DNA from 2 places in the Shewanella maritima genome. Region 2 is predicted to be linked to the other one. Evidence: riboswitches for the same ligand, from Rfam matches in the RefSeq annotation. Region 2 holds a riboswitch; the other holds the start of a gene.

Region 1 (7,646 bases), 2.2 Mb from region 2:
TTTAGTAGCACAGGGTTAAAGTCGGTATGCAGCGGCTGTTTGGCAGCTATGGCTTGCAGTGCTTGGGCGCGGCCTATCTCGCCACCATCTGCGGTAACTGCGCTATTGAGCGCCATATTCTGTGGCTTAAATGGCGCAACGCGAGCATCACAGTTCACACCTTGGTGGGAAAGCATGCGAGTAAACAAACGGCAAAGGCCGGCAACTAACGTGCTTTTACCTGCATCTGAGGTGGTGCCTTGCACCATTAATGCGCCAGTAACCTGCTCGGTTTGCAATAACTCTTTGTTGGAACTTTTATTTAAATCTTTAGACAAGGGCTGTCGTTACTCTTTTGATTGGCTTGCTGGGTTATCTTTTATGGGTTTGGGTTGCTTTAAACGCAGCCGCTTTGTCGATTATTTATCGCCTTTTAAACTCAGTGGCAAACCTGCAACCACCAGTGTTACTTGGTCAGCGATTTGAGCAATAGCCTGATTCAGCCAGCCTGCTTCATCAACAAACTCGCGCGACAACTCACCCATCGGCACTATGCCTGAGCCAACTTCGTTACTAACAATGACCAAATTTGATTTCATTTTTGGCAATACCGCTAATAACTGCTGCTTTTGTTGCTGCCAGTTCTGGCTGAGATTGACCTTATCTAACTGGGCGCGAACAATAGCGTTGGGCTGAGCATCACGCAGCGCAACCGCTTCGTCGCTGCTGTCACCTTGTTTTAGCAAATGCTGGGTTAAATAAAGGGTTAGGCAATCAACAAAGATGGTTTGATTAGGTTTATCAATCAGTTTGAGGGTTTCAGCTAGATACAGTGGCTCTTCTAATAACTGCCACTCAATCTTTAGCTCGGGATGGGTCACGTGGGCGCGGTCTTGCTGATGACGCTCAATGCGTTGGTGCATTTCATCATCAAACGCCTGTGCGGTTGCCAAATAAACGCAAGACTGACCAAGGTTGGCAAACTTTGCTACCGCTGACTCACCAAAGTGACTTTTGCCACTGCGGGCACCGCCTAGAATAAGTTGGATCATGAATTAAACCCCACTGCCAATAAAATCATATAACAGACAATTTCAGCGACTTGCTGACTTGCCCCTAAGGTATCGCCCGTGTAGCCACCAATTTGACGATTAAAACCAAAGCATAGCAACTGCCTAAGAATATAAAGACCCACTAATAAACTAAACCCTGCCACTGACGGTAAACAAAACAACACAGCTAATCCCGTCAGCAATAGAATCATTAAGTCATTAATGTGCTGCTCGTTAGCCAGCGGCTTCACTTTACTGACATCAATATCTTGCACATAGTTTTCGGTAAATATCATGCTCGACGCCAGCACACGGCTAAGCGTATGCGCAACAACTAATGCGCTACAAGCCACCCATGGGCTGTATAGTGCCAGCTCAATCAACAACTGCCATTTAAGCGCCAGTGTCAGCACTAGCGCTAACGCGCCATAGGTACCAAGGCGCGAGTCTTTCATAATGTTGAGCTTGTCTTCTAGTGTCCAACCGCCACCAAAACCGTCGGCGGTGTCGGCTAAACCATCTTCATGAAAACCGCCAGTGATCAGCACACTGGCGATCATCGACAGCATTACCGCAACGCCGATAGGTAACACTAGCTGAGCCAGATAAAACACCAGTGCAGAGAGTGCGCCCACCAGCAAACCAACCATGCCAAAGTAACGACTGGCGCGATTCAAATTATCATCGCCATAATCGACCCACTTAGGCACAGGGATGCGAGTGAAAAAGCTAAGCGCAACTAACAACAGATTTAGCTGACTTGCACTCACGCTCGGCTTTTCCATCTATAACACTTCCCTTTTAAGTCATAAACTGATCAAATTAATTGAGGCTTAAAGTGACCGCGAAAAAACGACTAAACCACATCTTCAACACCAGCTGCGGCAAAGCTTGCCATGTCGTTATAAAAGTTAATTGCAGCTTGAACCAGTGGCAGCGCTAACGCCGCACCCGTGCCCTCACCTAAACGCATATCTAAATCTAGCAGTGGCTCAGCTTTTAAGTGCTCAAGCATGATTCTGTGTCCTTGCTCATTAGATTTATGAGCAAAGATTAAGTAATCGCGCGCATCTGGGTGCAGTTTAACCGCAGCAATCGCTGCCGCTGTGGCAATAAAGCCATCGATAATCACCATCATTTTACGGTCTGCAGCCGCCATAATAGCGCCAGTCATTTGCACAATTTCAAAACCGCCTAAGTGCGCCAAAATGTGGATAGGAGATACAAGCTTACTGCGGTGCAGTTTCAGCGCCTCGTTAATTAGGGCAGATTTACGCTCAAAGGTTTTATCATCAATACCTGTGCCGCGACCAACACAGCGGCTTACATCTAGCTCCAATAACGCTGCCATCATTGCCGTTGCCGCAGAGGTGTTACCTATGCCCATTTCACCTAACGCAATGAGGTTTGAGCCAGATAAATGATGACGCTCAACCACTTCTTCTGCGTAACCAAAGCCGTGACGAACTTGATCAATACTCATCGCAGGCGCTTGGTGAATGGCGTTGGTACCTTCACCTAATCTATGCTGAGTGACACCGCGATAGTTATCCAATGGTTTCGCGATACCGCAATCAATCACTTCAAGGTTAAAGCCCATTTGCTTGCTAAACACGTTAATCGCTGCGCCGCCAGCAACAAAGTTTTGCACCATTTGTCTGGTGACATCAATCGGCGCAATCGACACGCCAAACTTGGCAATGCCATGGTCGCCAGCAAATACCAACATGCCGGGTTGGGTGATTTCCAACTTTTTACATTCAGAATCTTTGCTGAGCTGCACTCTAGCAATTTGCGCAGCTAGCGGCTCTAATTTACCCAAAGCGCCTAACGGCTTGGTTTTTTGATTAATGGTGAGAGCGATTTGCTCATCAAACTTGCGACTAACCGGATCTACTGCAAACATCTTGACTCCGAAGTACAAAATCTAATAACGCCGGGCACTGAACTCAGTGAGTTAACGACGGCGACGTAAAATTAATAAGAAAAATACACTACCAATGGCTGAGGTAATAATCCCCACCGGCAGTTCCTGATTCGCTAGGATGCATCTAGCGACCACATCAACCCAAACTAAAAATAATCCGCCAAACAAGGCAGTAAGTAATAATGGCGACCGCCCAGGTAGGCACAAGCGTATAGTATGCGGGATCATCAAGCCAACAAATCCGATGCCTCCGCAGCTTGCCACCAGCACCGCAGTGATTAGAGAACAAAGTAACAACATGCTTAAACGCAAACGCGCCACATTAACACCCAGCGTGTGCGCAGACTCATCGCCCGCCTGCAGCGCCATAATTTGTCGTTTAAATGCTAAAATCACCAGCAAGCCGCCAACCACCACCAGCGTGGGCAATAGCAAGCCGCTCCAACTGGCTTTGGCAAAACTGCCTAAGGTCCAAAACAGTACCGACGCTGCCGCTTGCGGGTCTGAAAAATACAACACTAGTGTGGTAAGTGCGCTAAACATGAATGAGGTGGCAACGCCCGACAACAACATGCGCTCAATTTGCGCATGTAATCCACTGCCGGATAAAGCCAGCACCAGCAGCACCGACAAGCTAGCGCCTATAAATGCACCGATTGGCAAGCTTAACTGCGCAAGCGGGTTATCTTGCCATTGGGCGAGCAATGAATAGTCAAACCACTGCCCAAATAAGCTAAATACCACCACAGCGCCAAATGATGCGCCAGCACTTATGCCAAATAAATAAGGGTCGGCCAGTGGGTTGCGAGTCACGGTTTGCAGCACACTGCCCGCAATGGCAAGGCCAGCGCCTGCCACAAACGCCAGAATAACCCGAGGAAAACGAAGCTCAAAAACGATGCGCTCAACTAATGGGGATACAGACTCACTACCTGAACCTGCAGCGCCCGAAAAAGTAGCGCCGAAAACTTTAGCGCCTAAGCCAGTTACAATATCGCTAAAGCCAATATTGGCTGCGCCAAAGCTGGCTGCCAGTATCGGGGTAATCATCAGCATGATGCCAGTTAACACACAAGCGAGATAGTAGCGCTGCGTCTGTTTATCTACCTGCGCTATTGGTTTAGTTAACCGCCCTAGCATTGCGCAGACTCCTTTGACCCAAACTCCGAGTCCAGTTGAGAATATTTGCTATAGCTAGGAGTATTAAGCTCGCTTGAACCTTGGTAACCATAGAAATAAGTAATCAATGGGCTTTGGTTTTGTGGATGCTCACCTACCTGGCAGCACACACCAAATACATCACCAATGCGAGATTCGGTCAGTACCGTTTTAGGCTCTCCATGGGCAACCACTTTGCCTTGATGCAACATAACTAACTCATCACACAAGGCGCTTGCGAGGTTTAAGTCATGAATTGAGGCAATCACGGTAATGCCTAGACTTTTTACCAGCTCAAGAATTTGAATTTGATAGCGCACATCTAAGTGGTTAGTCGGTTCATCTAGCACCAAAATTTGTGGCTGCTGCACTATGGCGCGGGCAATGAGCACTCGTTGTTTCTCACCACCTGAAAGCGCATTGAACATCTGCAAGGCTTTATCGCGCAGCCCTACCTGCTCAATCGCATCACTCACTTGCTGTTTATCTTCTTTGGTAAGCCTTGCCATTAACCCTTTGTGCGGAGTCAGCCCCATCGTCACTAGCTGAGTAACAGTTAACTCCACATGGGCTGGGGTATCTTGTTGCACCACAGCAACATTGAGGGCTAATGACTGCGACGAGTATTCCTCAATCGGTTTGCCTAACAAGGTAATGTCACCGCTATCTGGGGTGATGTAGCGGTATAAGCAGCGCAGCAAGCTAGATTTACCCGCACCATTCGGGCCGATAACGCCGAGCATCTTGCCTTTATCAAGACACAAACTCACATCATCAAGAATAAGCTGTTTACCCACCGTCCAACTCACGGCGGATACAGAAATGGCTGTCATAAACTACTCCGCTGAGTAACCCGCTCAGCATCAATTAGGTAAACTGGATTTGATTTATCCTGCAGGACATCTGCAAGACATCGGCATAGGTATCTGACTTAGGCGGCTTGTTTCACTAACTTCACTCACTTCAAAGGTGAAGTTAAACAATAACCACCATCACAGTTGCGGGTACAGTTCGGGATTGCCCGATTCCCTGATGCCAAATCAAAATGAATTTAAATATGGGTTAACCGTCAAGGCAAGAGCATGACTGCTCTAACCATCGGAGCACACGAACTTTGATAGCGCAAGACGCCGTAAAATCGTCCCCTATCTTTACATTATGGGCTCCACTTTAGCATCCCTGCTAAAGAGGCTTGCTACCTCAAAGCTCATATACTCCCAATACACATGAATAACAGGTGCGATAGACATTCACAATTGAGGTCAACCTTCATATAACGCTTTGATTATCGCTTAACTTAAGCGACTCTCCAATAGCCGTTACAAAATCCTTTATATTTCAGGCCAGTTCAAACAAAACTGACAGTTATCAATATCATCGCCCTCGACATACACATCCAAACTTAACAGCGCAGCATAAGGCAGTTTAAAGTGACTGAACATTGAGGCTGTTTGCCCCGTACTTAATACATGTGCCAGCAAGGCTTTTATCACCCCGCCGTGAGTCACTATTAGCGCGCTAGGCACAAATGCCTCTGTTTCCCCACTGTGATTAACATGAGTGTTGGAGCTCATATTGGCACTAATATTGGTATCAGGTTCAATCTGCGCCACCTGATTAATCACAGGCTCTAATGCTAGCAACACCCGCTGCTGAAAACTCAATAAAGACTCACCATTTTCTGGAGTATGTTGCTCATCCCATGGATCGCACCAGTAGGCTTGCATTTGTTCATCATAGTCTTGATAAAGCTGCTCGAAAGATTGCCCATCCCACACGCCAAAGTCGATTTCTTCTAGCCCTTCAACCAGCTGACATTCAAGGGATTTTTCCTTTGCGTACCCCTGACTCCAATTGGCGCAGCGCTGCAGCGATGAGCTAAACACTCTATCAACGCTTGGCTCAATGCGTGATGCTGCGCGGCTCATTTGTGCTTGTCCAGCATCAGATAACGCGACATCAACCTTACCACGCAGAATTTGTCCGCCCTCACATTCACCGTGGCGCAATAACCACAACTTAATAATTTTCATAAAACCGCCTTGCTCTATTCTAAGCAACTCGCTTATTATGGACGTCTATACGTATAAAAGTCTAAAACTCCGAACTGCTAGACTCAACTAGTTTAGTTATTTAAATCATTAAATACCCATAAATAGTTAGTTAACTAGCGACATTGTGGTAATAAATAATACTCAGCACAATGCTACACGCGGATGATAAACGACAGTAAAAGCTTACTTAGAGGTACCTTAGTAATGGATAAAGCGCGTTCCCATAGCCAAACCCTACAGCAAATAGAGCAATTGCTAGAGCAGCGCACGCTGTTTTTAGATGGCGCTATGGGTACCATGATCCAGGACTACAAGCTTGAAGAAGCTGACTTTAGAGGTGAGCGTTTTAAAGACTGGCACTGCGATGTCAAAGGCAACAATGACATGCTGGTGTTAACCCAGCCAAATATCATCAAGCAAATCCACCGCGAATATCTGCTCGCAGGTTGTGACATTCTTGAGACCAATACCTTCAATGCGACCACCATCGCCATGGCCGACTACGATATGCAAGCGCAGTCAGCCGAAATTAACTTTGAAGGTGCGCGCCTTGCCCGTGAAGCCGCAGATGAAGTAGAGGCCGAGACAGGTCGTCGCTGTTTTGTTGCCGGTGTGCTTGGCCCAACTAACCGTACTTGCTCTATCAGTCCAGATGTAAATGACCCAGGCTTTCGTAATATCCACTTTGATGACCTTGTCGCTGCCTACACTGAGTCTACTCAAGCGCTAATCGATGGCGGCGCTGACATCATTCTGGTTGAAACCATTTTCGATACCCTAAACGCAAAAGCGGCGCTATTTGCCATCGAGTCAGTATTTGACAATATTGGTGAGCGCTTGCCAGTGATGATTTCAGGCACGATTACCGATGCGTCAGGCCGCACTTTAACCGGGCAAACCACCGAGGGGTTTTACAACTCGTTAAGGCACATCAAGCCTTTATCTATCGGTCTTAACTGCGCCCTAGGCCCAAAAGAGCTGCGCCCTTACATCGAAGAACTTGCACGTATTTCTGAGTGCTACGTGTCCGCGCATCCTAATGCGGGTCTACCAAATGAGTTTGGTGGCTACGATGAAACGCCTGAAGAAATGGCTGAGGTGATTGGCGAGTGGGCTCAAGCTGGCATGCTTAATATTGTCGGCGGCTGCTGTGGTAGTACGCCTGCCCACATTAGCGCGATAAAACAAACCGTTGAGCAATTTAAGCCGCGCAAGCTGCCAGATATTCCGGTGGCCTGTCGTTTATCGGGTTTAGAGCCGCTGACCATTGATTCAGACTCACTATTCGTAAATGTGGGTGAGCGCGCCAACGTGACTGGCTCAGCTAAGTTTTTGCGCCTTATTAAAGAAGAAAAGTTTGAAGAAGCGCTGGATGTAGTGCGCGAGCAGGTTGAAAACGGCGCGCAGATCATCGACGTCAATATGGATGAGGGCATGCTTGATGGCGTCGCCAACATGCAAAAGTTCTTAAACCTT
Region 2 (7,646 bases):
GTCATAGCCTGGATTAAGTTGGCGATAGGCGAGTCCCAAAATACCATTGGCCTGAGCAAAGGTTTTACGCTGCTCCATGGTTGAGACTATGGCTAATGGGCATTGCTCAAGGGTGATTGAGAATACATCATTACTTATGGTGACATCAGTGTGCACCAAAGGGCCGTCCCAACCGCCTAAGCCATATTTAACCGCTTGTGCGTAAGGTGTTGCGGTTAAACTCGTGTCGTTTTCGGGTTTGTAGGCGAGTTGGCCGACAACCAGGGTGCTACTGCCTGTATCAACAATCAGGTTTACCGGCGTTTTCTCGCTACCAATTTCAAATGTAACGCAGTAGCCGCCCTTGGCGTAAATATTAACCAAGGGTAAGGCCAATGGGTGAGAGTTACTCATGTTTGCAATCCAGTGCTTTTTATTTTTGTCCCGTGTTAGTTCTGCCGAGCATTATTCGATAATTCTCAGTATTGCTCGCTAACACATTGCCGCTGTTGGCATTCGCGCTTTACTCAAGCTTTGTCTAATCTACACTAACGGCACGATATCTCGATAAGTTTTTTAGCTTATTTCACCAGAAAGTACTAGGGAAGTATTAGTAGCTTGGGCTAGCTAAAATTCGATTAATCAACTATTGCAATCCAGTCTCGACAATTTTTGCGCTTTTTTGATGTAAGCAGGCAGCAAAAGTCGCTGATTTGATATAGAATTCGCCGCACAAAAATTAGAGGGGGTTCACCAATGTCAGATAAATTATATATTAGCGCTCAGCAGCTACTTGAAGACTCGTTCAAAGTCGCTGCTCAAGTATATGAAAGTGGCTTTAGACCGCAGTTTATTGTGGGTATTTGGCGTGGTGGTGCTCCAATTGGTATCGCGGTACAAGAGTATTTTGACTTTAAACAAGTTGAGACTGACCACATTGCTGTGCGTACCTCTTCTTACTATGGTATTGGTACCGATAAGCAAGATAAAAACATCAAAGTACATGGCCTGCATTACATTATTGAAAATGCTAACGCTGACGACGGTTTATTGATTGTTGATGACGTGTTCGACTCAGGCCGCAGTGTTGATGCGCTGATTAAAAAGCTAAACAAGTTTATGCGCTTAAACACGCCTAAAGATATTCGTATTGCTTGCCCTTACTACAAGCCAAAGAACACCAAGGTAGATTTGAAGCCTGATTACTTCATTCATGAGTCTGAAGAATGGCTAGTGTTCCCGCATGAAGTGTCTGGTTTAACGCCGGATGAAATTGCTAACGGCAAGTCTGACTTAAAGAACATCCAAGATTTATTTATCTAAGCTGGGTATTTTTAACTCAGTTTTGTTAGAATAAGCTCAATTAGTTTTATTGATAAGAGTGCGTCAACAGTGTTGTTGGCGCACTTTTTTATCTTTTTGCGATGAATAACCCTATGGCTTCTGTAGAAACTTTTAATCCTGCAACCTTCCAAACCCCTGCTCAAGAGTCTCGCGAGCTCGTGTTGGATAACGTAAAAATTACGCCAGCAGCAGACGGCAGTAAACGTCAATTAGAATTGTTAGCTCCGGCGAAAAATGCTGACTATGGTATTGAGGCGATTCGCCATGGTGCCGATGCGGTATACATTGGCGGCCCAGCTTTTGGTGCGCGTCACAATGCTGGTAACAGTGTTGAAGATATTGCGCGTTTATGTGCTTTTGCCCATCAGTATCACGCCCAAGTATTTGTAGCGTTGAACACCATTTTAATGGATGACGAGTTAGATAAAGCGCAGCAGCTAATTTGGGATTTATACAATGCAGGTGTTGATGCGTTAATTATTCAAGACATGGGCGTATTGCAATTAGATTTACCACCAATTGCGCTGCATGCCAGTACGCAAATGGATAACCGTACTCCTGAAAAGTCGGTGTTCTTAGAGCAAGTCGGCTTTACTCAGGTGGTGTTAGCTCGTGAGCTAAATCTGCCGCAGATTAAAGCCATTGCCGATAATACCAAGATGAAGCTTGAGTACTTTATTCATGGTGCGCTTTGTGTGAGCTACAGTGGTTTATGTAACTTAAGTCATGCGTTTTCTAACCGCAGTGCTAACCGTGGTGAGTGTTCGCAGCTATGCCGTCTGCCTTGTAACCTGGAAACTCGTGACGGTGAAGTGCTTGCTGAGAACCAACACCTATTGTCGCTAAAAGATAATAACCAAACCGAAAACCTTGAAGTCTTAATTGATGTTGGCGTGACTTCATTCAAGATTGAAGGCCGCTTAAAAGATATTACTTACCTTAAAAACGTCACCGCACATTATCGTCAGCAGCTTGATGCCATTATCGACCGTCGTGATGACCTAGAGTCTATCTCTCATGGTCGCTGTGAGTTTAACTTCACGCCAGATCCTGACAAGAGCTTTAACCGCGGTAAAACAGACTACTTCGTCACTGAGCGTACCCAAACGATTGAGCACTTTAGCTCGCCTAAGTTTATTGGTGAGAAAATCGGCCGGATTAAGCGTATGGGCAAAGACTTTATTGAAATCGATACCACTGAAGCGGGTAAAGACATCACCTTTAATAATGGTGACGGCCTTTGTTACTTTGTGGAGCACTTTGAAAAGCAGCGTTTGTCTGACGATAAAATTGCTGGCTTAAGGGTGAATCGCGCTGATGGTAATGTGCTGCATTTCACTGAAATGCCAAAAGATTTAAAAGTTGGCGTGATGATGTTCCGTAACTTTGACCATAAGTTTGAGTTAGGGTTAAACAAAGAGTCAGCCAAGCGTAAAGTGGCAGTTGATGCATTGTTAACAGATACTGACAATGGCATCGCACTGACTATGCGTGACGTTCATGGCTTTGAAGCGACAGTAGAGTTAGAGTGTGACAAACAAGCCGCTAATGACCAGGCGAAAACCGCAGCTAACTTGAAAAAGCAATTGGGTAAGTTAGGTTCAACTGACTTTGTGCTTAATCAAGCCAAGCTGCGAACTGAGCAAATGTGGTTTATGCCAGCCTCGCAAGTGAACGAGCTGCGTCGCGAAGCCATTGAAAAGCTAACGCAGGTGCGTATTGACGGTTATCAGCGCCCAACGCGTGGCGAGTATGATGCGAGTGCCACTTACCCACAAAAGTCGCTGAGTTTCTTATCGAATGTTGCCAACGAAAAAGCCCGTAGCTTTTATGAGCAGCATGGTGTGATTCAAATTGAAGACACCTATGAGAAAAATAAGATCCTCACCGATGCGCCGTTGATGGTGACTAAGCATTGCTTACGATATAGCTTTAATTTATGTCCGAAAGAAGTAGAAGGCATTAAAGCTGAGCCAATGCACCTAGATATTGGCAAAGACAAGCTTAAATTAGTGTTTGACTGCCAGAAGTGTGAAATGATGATTGTTGGCTCGAATCAACTAGTTAAGCGTTAGTTATCGTTAAAACGATAAATGGGTTAAAAGAAAAAGCCGAATATGCCGCATCAGTGCTGCTCATATTCGGCTTTTTTGATTTTTGCTGTTGGCAACCGCTACAACTAAAGGTCATAAATTCTGCTAATATGGTGTTAAATAAAACAATTTTTATCCAATCCTGTTATTGATAGGATATACTGTTTAGATATTGGACTATCTTTTAGATAAACAATTGCACCTTACGCGCAGCATCCTTTGCGCCAAGTGAGCAATGATTTAGGGCATGGACGATGAATAAACCGACTCAGCTAGCACTGATAGGAGGGCTTATATTATTAAGCACTCCGCTTGTGGTGAGCGCGGTTGATAAGTCTGTGCCAGTTAATCAAGCCCCTCAACAATCCCATGTTTTACCTGCCATCGGCTCTGGCGAGCAAGAAGACTTAGGCATGCCGCAAAACGTGCAGCAGCTAACTAAGTTCGCTAAGCAGTTCGGCTTTTTACCGCCGCAAGATTGGAAGCTGGCGTTTCATGAAATCTTAGGTGATATGTTTATGGCTGAGTTTATTCCTGCTAACGAATCACTTAACGACTGGAGCGGCATGGTGTGTATGCAAGGCTTTAAAGGTTTAGCGAATGACGTTGACCCAGAGCGCTTTTTAGACACCATGGCAGATAAATACCGCGACCATTGCGAAGGCGAGATTATTTATCACAAGCTTGGTGGTTCAAAAGTTGATGACTTAACCGCAGTGCATGGCATTCTTGGCTGCACTGTCATGCCAAATATTCATCACGCCACACCATTTGCGCCGCAAACCTTTTTAACCAAGCTAAAAGGTGAGATAGGCTACTTTACTGTGGTTAGCGGCAGCGAAGATATGTACCTGATCCACAAGTCGATGCGCACCAAAACCTTCACCGTTGAGAATGCGCCCATCACAGTTGAAAACTACCGCGAGTTTATGGCAAAGGATTAATTTCTTTGCTCGCTATACTCTCAACTCACTTTCCTCATTCTTTCATTTACTCCCTATTTCATCCGCAGCCTAACATGAGTCAAGCTCATCATCAGCTATTATCTACAACAGTTTCAGCGGCTTTACAGCAACTCTGCTCCGTCCTAAATGAAATATTCTCTTTTCAGTCGTTTATCGCTCCCGCTGGGGCTGCAACTTGTATATAATCACGCCTCATTCGCATACTGGATGGTATGCGAGTGCAAATGATGATCAATCTTTTGTGGTGCCGATAGTGACAAACACTATTGGATAATCGGGAAAACAGTGTGAACCTGTTACTGCCCCCGCAACGGTGAATGGTGAGAATGTTGGGCGCGGCATTACTTAATGTGCAGCGTTAAAACCGACATTTGTATATCGCTGCAAAGCGATATAGAACCTAAGTCCGGAGACCGGCCCTAAAGATGATTTCGAAGATTTCGGTGGGCAGATCTCGAAGTGTGATATTCAAGTTATTCTCGGTGAAGCTGCTTGCTTATTAACACCTATAAGAAACAACTTGGCTATGTATGACGGCATTCCTGCCCCATTTTTCCTTTTAGGAGTTAAAGGTAAATGGGTACTAAACCAACATTAACTGCATTGGCTATCAGTGCATTCTTTAGCATTTCTTCCGCTCAAGCTGCTGATGAGCAATTAACGGCTTCAAGCGGCGCAAATGACCAAGACATCGAAAAGATCGTGGTCATTGGTCGCAGTGAGCAAACCCCAATTAATATGGCTGCCAATGTGACGGTAATTGACGCTGCAGAGATTGAAATGAGCGGCGCAACTACCATTGAGTCTTTACTGCGCAACCAGGCGGGTATTCAAATTTCTGATAGCAACAGCGGCCCAGTATTTTCAATGCGCGGCTTTGGTTCATCAGGTGCGGCAAATAACACACTCATTTTAGTTGATGGCCGTCGTTTGAATAACATCGATATTTCTGCGCCAACAATTGGTGCTATTCCAGTTAACTTAATTGAACGTGTTGAAGTGCTTTCAGGTAGTGCTGGTGTGCTTTACGGTGATCAGGCTGTTGGCGGCGTTATCAATATTGTGACCCGTGCACCACAAGCCAGTGGCGGTGGTATTGAGCTTTCTGGCGGTAGCTTTAATACGTTAGAAGCTAAAGGTGATATCGCTGGTGAGATTAACGATAACTGGCGCTACTTTTTAGCGGGTAGTCAAAAGAATTCAGACAATTACCGTAAGAATAACGAGAGTAAAACCGCTTCTATTTTAGGTCGTTTGCAATACGCTGATGACGTGCAGGACTTCTTTGTTGAGGCCAACTACTATGATAACCATCGTTTGCTTGCTGGCGCGATTAGTGAAGATGAGTTCAACAAGGACCCACGTCATTCAAATAATGACAGCAGCAAATATACCCATGAAATGACCAACTCAACGCGTTTGGGTTATGTGCGTCAACTCTCTGAGCAGTGGGCAATTGATACAGGTGTTAGTTATACAGATACTTTGACCACAAGCTTTAACTGGTCAGCTAGTCGTAACAAACGCAGCCAATTCGCCTTTTTACCTAAAGCTGTTGGTACTTACCAGTTGGATCAGGGTGAAATGACCATTGTTGCTGGTGCAGACATTCTTAGCGGCAAGGCTGACTTTTCTTCTATGGGGCGTAGCAATACCCAAACTCAGTTAAGTGGCTATGTCCATGCAACCGTGCCATTAACGAGCAGTGTGTCTTACGTTGTGGGTGGCCGTTATGCGAAAGCAAAAGACGATTTAGTCGACCAAGCGGTTTATCCTGCAGGTGTTGATCTAGACCAGTCAGCTCATGCATTTGAGCTAGGTTTGAACTATCGTCCAACTGAGTCACAACGCTTATATGTGCGCGCAGATGATAACTTCCGTTTTGCTAAGGTTGATGAGCAAGCTTATACACCTAAAGGCGTGGTTGGTCTAAAACCTCAGGTTGGTCGCTCGTATGAAGCCGGTTGGGACTTTGCAAGCGGTGCCAACGCGATTAGCATCAACGCTTACCGTTTAGACCTTGAAGATGAAATCATCTTTGATCCAAGTGCTGAAAAGCCTGAGGGTGGTAACTTCAACGGCGCTAACGTTAACGCGGAAGCTTCGCGTCGTTACGGCGTACATGCAAAATACGAAGTTAGTTTCGCCAAAGCTTGGTTGTGGGGTATCGAGTATAACTATATCGATGCTGAGTTTACCGAAGGCGTTAACAAAGGCAAAAAGCTGTCTTGGGTTGCTGAGCATTCAGGTCGCAGCTTTATTAACTACGATATCACTGACAACCTACAAACCTTTTTAGAGGCGAGCTATACCGGCGATCGCTTCATGCAGGGCGACAATGCCAATGTTGGGAACAAGATTGATAGTTACCTGCTGACTAACCTTGCAGTTAACTATAACCGTGGTGACTGGAAAGCTAGCCTACGTGTCGATAACCTGTTCGATAAACAGTATGTTAGCTCTGGTTATTTCTCAACTTGGGGTAATGGTTACTACTCAGGTACTGGGCGTGAAATTCGTTTAACCGCAGGCTACCGTTTCTAATAAATTTGATAGAGACAGCATTGAAGATAATAGCCAGCACACTATGCTGGCTTTTTTTGTATTCTTTGGTGCTGATAGCTTGACCTAGGGCTCACTTCTATGGATAAATTCCAAGGTAAAAATAATAACAAGGTGCTGGATAAATATGACGTCATTAGAGCGTGAAGTGTTCGATCAGGTACGAGCTATCATTAGCAATGAAGAGCAAGTGTTAGGTCGCCGAGACATTCTCACTCCGCTAAAAAAAGCCTTAATCAATGAAGCTGATATTCGTGTGGTTATCGATACAGTATCGGCCGACCCCGCGTTAGCTGCGCACTTACTTATTCGCGCCAATTCAGCTCAAGCCGCAGGCGCTGTGCAATCAAAAAATCGCAGTGTGAAAGATGCGCTTATCCGTTTAGGGCAGGTGAATATTTATCGCTACGCTTTTGCGTTTTATTTAAAAGAGCGACTTGATGCTTTAGTTGAGCCATACCGTAAGTTAGTACACGGTTATTGGCAGCTAACTGAGGATATTGCCAGCTCTGCTTTAGAGTTAATTAAGCAAGATGTTGATGCAGGCAAGCAGGTCAATATTGATGTTGACGAAGTGCAAACCCTGGCGCTATTTAGTGTGTTTGGCCAGGTGATCACTTTAACTGCGTTTGCTTATTTAAATGCCAATGCTGAGCCGCCGCTGTCACTGCGAATCGTAAAGTCGATAATTGATAAGCAACAA

What was found. A riboswitch is a leader RNA that binds a small molecule or an ion and turns the genes downstream of it on or off. The one in region 2 is predicted to bind cobalamin.
Region 1: another riboswitch for cobalamin. It lies ahead of EXU30_RS15155 (ABC transporter ATP-binding protein); the one in region 2 lies ahead of EXU30_RS04640 (TonB-dependent receptor).

What each region holds. Positions count from the first base shown of each region.
Region 1 is NZ_CP036200.1:3,574,968-3,582,613, reverse strand. Features, by position in the region: gene EXU30_RS15180 (cobyric acid synthase) at 1-248, opposite strand, end outside; gene cobU (bifunctional adenosylcobinamide kinase/adenosylcobinamide-phosphate guanylyltransferase) at 399-1,031, opposite strand; gene EXU30_RS15170 (adenosylcobinamide-GDP ribazoletransferase) at 1,028-1,816, opposite strand; gene cobT (nicotinate-nucleotide--dimethylbenzimidazole phosphoribosyltransferase) at 1,888-2,937, opposite strand; gene EXU30_RS15160 (FecCD family ABC transporter permease) at 2,989-4,098, opposite strand; gene EXU30_RS15155 (ABC transporter ATP-binding protein) at 4,092-4,949, opposite strand; cobalamin riboswitch at 5,022-5,187, opposite strand; gene EXU30_RS15150 (histidine phosphatase family protein) at 5,448-6,149, opposite strand; gene metH (methionine synthase) at 6,375-7,646, shown strand, end outside.
Region 2 is NZ_CP036200.1:1,104,895-1,112,540, reverse strand. Features, by position in the region: gene EXU30_RS04660 (pepsin-like aspartic protease) at 1-393, opposite strand, end outside; gene EXU30_RS04655 (phosphoribosyltransferase) at 736-1,302, shown strand; gene EXU30_RS04650 (peptidase U32 family protein) at 1,416-3,398, shown strand; gene EXU30_RS04645 (hypothetical protein) at 3,671-4,360, shown strand; cobalamin riboswitch at 4,607-4,817, shown strand; gene EXU30_RS04640 (TonB-dependent receptor) at 4,958-6,925, shown strand; gene EXU30_RS04635 (HDOD domain-containing protein) at 7,071-7,646, shown strand, end outside.